2 regions of the Streptomyces noursei ATCC 11455 genome follow, and region 2 is predicted to be linked to the other one. Evidence: riboswitches for the same ligand, from Rfam matches in the RefSeq annotation. Region 2 holds a riboswitch; the other holds the start of a gene.

Region 1 (3,344 bases), 4.1 Mb from region 2:
CGGGACGCCTCACCGAAGCCGGTGACGCAGTTCATCACCCAGGCGAGCTGGGCGTGCTCGGGGACGTGGCTCTGCACGAAGAGCGTGCAGCGCTCCGGGTCGAGACCGGCGGCCAGCAGCTGGGCCGCGGCGATCCGGGTGTTGCGGCGGAGCTCGGCGGGGTCCTGCGGAACGGTGATCGCGTGCAGGTCGACCACCATGTAGAACGCGTCGTGGGACTCCTGGAGCGCCACCCACTGGCGCACCGCACCGAGGTAGTTGCCGAGGTGGAAGGAGCCGGCGGTGGGCTGGATTCCGGAGAGCACACGAGGCGGACGCGGCATGGCGGAGCCATTCCCCTTGGGGTGGTGGTGGGTGGCGGACGGGCGATCGAGAGCCATGGCAAGCATTGTCTCAGGTCCGCCGGGGGCCCGGGCGTGGAGGCCCGCAGGGGGTGGCCGAACACATCCCGTAGGGGACGCAGGCGCCCCCTACGGGGCCACAACGTGGGGGTGGTGAGGGGTATTCCCGGTGCTCCCGTGCTCCGGGTGCTCCGGGTGCTCGCGGGGCTCCGGGGGTCAGCCGCCCAGGGGCAGGCCCGGGGCCGGATGGGCGGCCATCAGGTCCGCCACCTCCTTGCGGATCGTCGCCAGCGCCTCCTCGTCGGCGCCGGCCGCGGCCCGCACGCCGCGGTCGATCCACTCCGCGACCTTCGGCATGTCCGCCGTCCCCAGCCCGCGCGAGGTCAGCGACGGGGTGCCGATCCGGATCCCGGACGGGTCGAACGGCTTGCGCGGGTCGAACGGCACGGTGTTGTAGTTCACCACGATCCCGGCCCGGTCCAGGGCCTTGGCGGCGACCTTGCCGGGCACCTCCTTCGACGTCAGGTCGATCAGCACCAGGTGGTTGTCGGTGCCGCCGGAGACCAGGTCGAAGCCGCGCGCCAGCAGCGCCTCGGCGAGCGCCTTGGCGTTGGCGACGACGGCGTGCGCGTACTCCCGGAAGGACGGCGCGGACGCCTCGCGCAGCGCCACCGCGATGGCGGCCGTGGTGTGGTTGTGCGGCCCGCCCTGCAGGCCCGGGAAGACCGCCTTGTCGATCGCCTTGGCGTGGGTGGCGCGGGACATCAGCATCGCGCCGCGCGGGCCGCGCAGCGTCTTGTGGGTGGTGGTCGCCACGACGTCGGCGTGCGGCACGGGGGAGGGGTGCGCGCCGCCCGCCACCAGACCGGCGATGTGCGCGATGTCCGCGACGAGCACCGCGTCGACCTCCCGCGCGATCGCGCCGAAGGCGGCGAAGTCGATGGTCCGCGGAACGGCCGTGCCGCCACAGAAGATGATCTTCGGGCGCTCCTTCAGGGCCAGGTCGCGCACCTGGTCGAAGTCGATCCGCCCGGTGTCGGCCCGTACGCCGTACCGCACCCCGTTGAACCACGTCCCGGTCGCCGAGACGCCCCAGCCGTGCGTGAGGTGCCCGCCCATCGGCAGCGACATGCCCAGCACCGTGTCGCCGGGGGAGGCGAAGGCGAGGTACACGGCGAGGTTCGCGGGCGAGCCGGAGTACGGCTGGACGTTGGCGTGCTCGACGCCGAAGAGGGCCTTGGCGCGCTCGACGGCCAGCGTCTCCACGAGGTCGATGTTCTGCTGGCCCTCGTAGTAGCGGCGGCCCGGGTAGCCCTCGCTGTACTTGTTCTGCAGGACCGTTCCGGTGGCCTCCAGCACGGCCGCGGAGACGTAGTTCTCACTGGGGATCAGCCGCAGGGTGTCGGCCTGGAGCCGCTCCTCGGCGTCGACCAGCGCGGCGAGTTCGGGGTCGGTGGCGTGCAGGGCGGGATGGGTGGCGGGATGGGCCGTCATGGCGTCCTCCGGGGCGATCGATCGGTGGTCGGTCGTGGTCCCGGGGTACCCAGGCGGGCGGCACCTCGTAGGCGTGTGGCCGCGCACCGCTCCCTCGGGGTCCGTTCCCCGTACGCCAGTCGCGGCTGCGCACCGGAAGTCTAGGGCCTGTCCGCGACGTCCCGCCCGCTGTGCGGCGCGCCCCGGCCGACGCCGCGAACTGCCCCGGCACGCGCCCCCGCCGCACCGGGCGGAGGGCCGGCCGGGGGACCGGCGCATGGTCTGCGGGCGCTTGCCCCCGGGCCCGACAATGGAAGGGAAGGGACGGGGGAGGCCGCAGGAGCAACGAGAGGCCGGAGAGCACGACGGCGGGGCCGGCCCCCGCCGATACGGTCGGGCCCGCCGGTCCGGCCCACCGGACGGAGTCAGCCGTGACATCCACGGAAGCGTTCATCGCCGCCGCCGAGGCCCACAGCGCGCACAACTACCAGCCGCTCCCCGTCGTCGTGGCCACCGCCGAGGGCGCCTGGATGACCGACGTCACCGGCCGCCGCTACCTGGACCTGCTCGCCGGGTACTCCGCGCTCAACTTCGGCCACGGCAACCGCCGCCTGCTGGACGCCGCGCGCGCCCAGCTGGAGCGGGTCACGCTCACCTCCCGCGCCTTCCACCACGACCGTTTCGCCGACTTCTGCACCCAGCTCGCCGACCTGTGCGGGATGGAACTCGTCCTGCCGATGAACACCGGCACGGAGGCGGTGGAGACCGCCGTCAAGACGGCCCGCAAGTGGGGCTACAAGGTCAAGGGCGTCCCCGACGGCCGGGCCCGGATCGTCGTCGCGGAGAACAACTTCCACGGCCGGTCCACCACCGTCGTCTCCTTCTCCACCGACCCCGAGGCCCGCGCCGACTTCGGCCCGTACACCCCCGGCTTCACCGTCGTCCCCTACGGCGACCTGGCCGCCCTGGACGCGGCCGTCGACGCGGACACCGTCGCCGTGCTGCTGGAGCCGATCCAGGGCGAGGCCGGCGTCGTGGTGCCGCCGCGCGGCTACCTGGCCGGCGTGCGCGAGCTGACCCGGGCCCGGAACGTGCTCTTCGTCGCCGACGAGATCCAGTCCGGGCTCGGCCGCACCGGGACCACCTTCGCCTGCGAACACGAGGGCGTGGTGCCCGACGTGTACGTGCTGGGCAAGGCGCTGGGCGGCGGGGTGGTGCCGGTGTCCGCCGTGGTGTCCTCCCGCGAGGTGCTGGGGGTCTTCCGGCCCGGCGAGCACGGCTCGACGTTCGGCGGCAACCCGTTGGCCTGCGCGGTCGGGCTGGAGGTGATCGCGCTGCTGCGCACCGGCGAGTACCAGCGGCGGGCCGCCGAACTCGGCGACCACCTGCACCGCGCGCTGGCGCCGCTGGTGGGCGGCGGCGCGGTGGACGCGGTCCGCGGCCGGGGCCTGTGGGCCGGCATCGACGTCCACCCCTCCCGCGGAGACGGCCGGGCCGTGGCCGAACGGCTGCTGGCCCGCGGCGTCCTGG
Region 2 (3,344 bases):
CGCGGACGACCGGGCCGCGCCCGCGCCCGGCTCTCGACCGACGGTCCTCTTCCGGCATTTGGAGTCCCATGAAGGCGACGAGGTATCTGGCCGCGGCGTGCGCCGCGAGTGCGGCACTGGGCATGGGAACGGCCTCCGCCACGGCGCCGGCCGCGCCGGGCCCGGCCCTCCCCCGTGCGGTCCGGGCCACCCCGGCCCACGGCGTCCTGCTCGCCGACGCGGACAACGGCCGGACGCTCACCGTGCACACCGGGGACGTGATCGAGGTCCGGCTCACCGGTGAGCGCACCGGCGGCACGACCTACGCCTGGAGCGCTCCGGTCGCCGGCGGCACCGCGGTGCTCCGGCGCACGGCGGCCGGCGTGACACCGGCCGGCGGCACCACCGGACGCTTCGTCGCGGCCGGACGGGGCACCGCCACGCTCACCGCGCGGCGGACCTGTCACGCCTCCCCCGGCTCGCTCTGCGCACACCATGTCCTGCTCTGGAAGGCCACGGTCACGGTGGCGTGATCGGGCCTCAGCCCGCCGCCCCCAGCTGCCGGGTGGCCGCGTCGACGGTCTGGGTGAGCAGGGTGGCGATGGTCATCGGGCCGACACCTCCGGGCACGGGGGTGATCAGGCTCGCGACCGCCGCCGCGGACGGGAAGTCGACATCGCCGACGTTGCCGGGGTTGTAGCCGGCGTCGATGACGACGGCTCCGGGCTTGAGCTGGTCGCCGTGGAGGAAGCGGGGACGGCCGACCGCGGCGATCAGCACATCGGCCTCCCTGGTGTGGGCGGCGAGGTCGGTGGTGCGGGAGTGGCAGTAGGTGACGGTGGCGTCGCGGCCGAGCAGCAGCATCCCCACGGGCTTGCCGAGGATCGCGCTGCGCCCGACGACCACCGCGTGCTTGCCGGTCAGATCGACGTCGTAGTGGTCCAGGAGGTGCATGATGCCGCCGGGGGTGCAGGACGCGAAGCCGTCCATGCCGAGGCTCATCGCGGCGAAGGAGTGCGCGGTGACCCCGTCGACATCCTTCTCGGGGGCGATGGCCTCGAAGGCCGCGCGCTCGTCGATGTGCGGACCGACCGGGTGCTGGAGCAGGATGCCGTGCACACCGGAGTCGTCCGACAACTCGCCGATGGTGTCGACGAGTTGGGCGGTGGTGGTGTCGGCGGGCAGCGCGATGTGCCGCGACTGGACGCCGGCCTCGGCGCAGCGGTTGCGCTTCATCCGGACGTAGGTGACCGAGGCCGGGTCGTCGCCCACGAGGACGGTGGCCAGGCACGGCGCCCGGCCGGTGCGCGCGGCGAGTGCCGCGGCGCGCTCGGCGGCCTCCCCGACCATCCGACGGGCGAGCGCGCTGCCGTCCATCAGGCGGGCGGTGGGGGACGTGGTCTGCGACATGGCGCCTCCTGAGCGTCGTACGTCGTACGGGATCGCCCAGGCGCACGGCATTGGCCGAAGTGGCCGAGCCGCTTCCCGGTGGTACTCCACCCAAGCGCCAGTCACGGCTCGCGCACCACTTTAGGCGATGACCGGGAGACGGTGGGAACGGGTGTTCGCGGGCGGCGGCGCGGGCCGCCCGGGGTCAGGGGAATTGTTGCCCCGGACTGGAGGTGTACGGCGCGCTGGCGGCCTCCCATTGGCTGAGGATGCCGTCCCAGTCGTGCTGGGCGACGGTGACGGCGCTGGGATCCCAGGTGGGCGCCGCCGCCACCGGTGGCGGTGGGGATGACCAGGCGGCGTGGGCCTCCTGTGGCGTCCAGGAGGCATAGGGATCCTGTGGCGCCGCCCACGCGGCGGGGTGGCCGGGCGACGCCCAGGTGGCGTGCGGCTCGTACGGGGAGTGGGGCGGTGGAGCCTCGGTGCGGGGCTGGTGGCCGGCGTCGGCCGGGGCGGTGGGTTGGGCGTCGGCCATCCGTCGGTGGCGGCCGATGCGGTCCGGTGCCGTGGGGCGGGCGGTGTGGGACTCGGCGGCGAGTTGGTGGGCGCGGGCGGCCAGGATCGCCACGTCCAGGCCCAGTTCGGCGGCGAGCGCCGAGAGGTCGGCGCCGGTGTGGTGACTGTGCACCAGGACCGCGTCCAGCGCCGGTGACCAGGCCGGTTCGGTGACGGGCGGGGGCGTGGGGGCGGGCGGCGGCATGGGCGCGGGCGCGGCCGGGCGCGGGGGGATGCGGGTGGCGTCCGGCGGGGCGGCCGGGGCGACGGGGATGGTGGACGCGCTGCCCGCGGTGGTGGCCCGGGGCCAGCCGTTGCCGATCGCGGCTGCGGCGGCCGCGGCCGCGGCGGCCGCGGCGGCCGGCGAGATGGACCGGTTCTGCTCCGGCCGCTCCGGCCGCTCCGAGGTGTCGGCCCGACGGGCGGCGCGGCGCTCCCTGGCGGACTCGTCGAGCAGGCTCTTGGCCACCGCACGGGCGTCGTCCTTGCCGACCGTACGGCGGGCCAGGCGCACTTCGCGGGCGTCGAGGCCGAGCAGATCGGCGACCACCTCGTCGCTGCCCACGGTCACCGCGAAGGCGGCCAGGGTCCGCGAGCGGCGGGCCTCGGCCTCGTCGAGGAGTCCTTGCGTCCGGCGGACCTCGTCATCGCTGATGCAAAACGCCTGTGCGAGTACCGCGTGGCGCTCCCACAACTCCCTCGGTTCCATGTCAGCGTCAACGCCTTTTGGCCGGTGTTGGTCCGGTTCTCAATGAGAGATCACTGTAAGAGGTGATATTCCCTGCATCGCGCGCAGTGCTTTGGGATGTTATGAGACGGGGTATGCGGGGCCGACCGGGCGTATCCGCAGTGACCGATCGTCGGGACGCATCGTTTCAACGGCCATGAGTGTTCCCTCATCCGTCACCGTTGCCGGCCATGGCCGAACCGCCTTCGTCCCCCGCCCTCCGATGGACCCGTCCCTGCCGCCCGGCACGGAGGTCGCACCCGCGCCGCCGCGGATCAACGCCGAGGTCGTCCGGCAGACCCCCGTGTACGCGGGGCTGGTGCAGATCTGGACGGAGCGGTGCGCGACGGTGCCCGGGGTCGCCGATCCCGAATGGCAGCGACTGGTGTCCTACCGGGCACTGATGGAGGAGACCGAGATGGCGCTGACCGCGCTGCGGCCGCACCGGGCGCCGGACGTGCTGCCGCCGCGCCGCACCCTTCCGGTGCCGCCGGCCCGGTACGCGAGCGAACTGACACCGGTGCACGGCGGATTGCGGCCGCTCGCACACCCGTGACGGCACGGCCGGGGAGGGTGGCGCCTCCTCATGCCGGTGGGCCCGGGTGCCGGACCCGGGCCCACTGGGGTGGCGACGCGCTGGAACTCGACGACTAGAGCAGCCCGAGGAAGTCGAGGCCGAGGAGGCCGTGCCGGC

Evidence for each region. Region 2 has a riboswitch for ZMP and ZTP ahead of SNOUR_RS34145 (bifunctional 5,10-methylenetetrahydrofolate dehydrogenase/5,10-methenyltetrahydrofolate cyclohydrolase). Riboswitches for the same ligand answer to the same signal wherever they lie in the genome.
Region 1: it holds a riboswitch for ZMP and ZTP, as region 2 does, so the genes downstream of both, glyA (serine hydroxymethyltransferase) here and SNOUR_RS34145 (bifunctional 5,10-methylenetetrahydrofolate dehydrogenase/5,10-methenyltetrahydrofolate cyclohydrolase) in region 2, are expected to answer to the same signal.

What each region holds. Positions count from the first base shown of each region.
Region 1 is NZ_CP011533.1:3,893,602-3,896,945, reverse strand. It holds gene trpS (tryptophan--tRNA ligase) at 1-323, opposite strand, end outside; gene glyA (serine hydroxymethyltransferase) at 558-1,835, opposite strand; ZMP/ZTP riboswitch at 1,876-1,968, opposite strand; gene rocD (ornithine--oxo-acid transaminase) at 2,246-3,344, shown strand, end outside.
Region 2 is NZ_CP011533.1:7,988,649-7,991,992, reverse strand. It holds gene SNOUR_RS34150 (hypothetical protein) at 69-512, shown strand; gene SNOUR_RS34145 (bifunctional 5,10-methylenetetrahydrofolate dehydrogenase/5,10-methenyltetrahydrofolate cyclohydrolase) at 520-1,389, opposite strand; ZMP/ZTP riboswitch at 1,417-1,504, opposite strand; gene SNOUR_RS47530 (hypothetical protein) at 1,574-2,632, opposite strand; gene SNOUR_RS34135 (hypothetical protein) at 2,808-3,206, shown strand; gene SNOUR_RS47525 (hypothetical protein) at 3,301-3,344, opposite strand, start outside.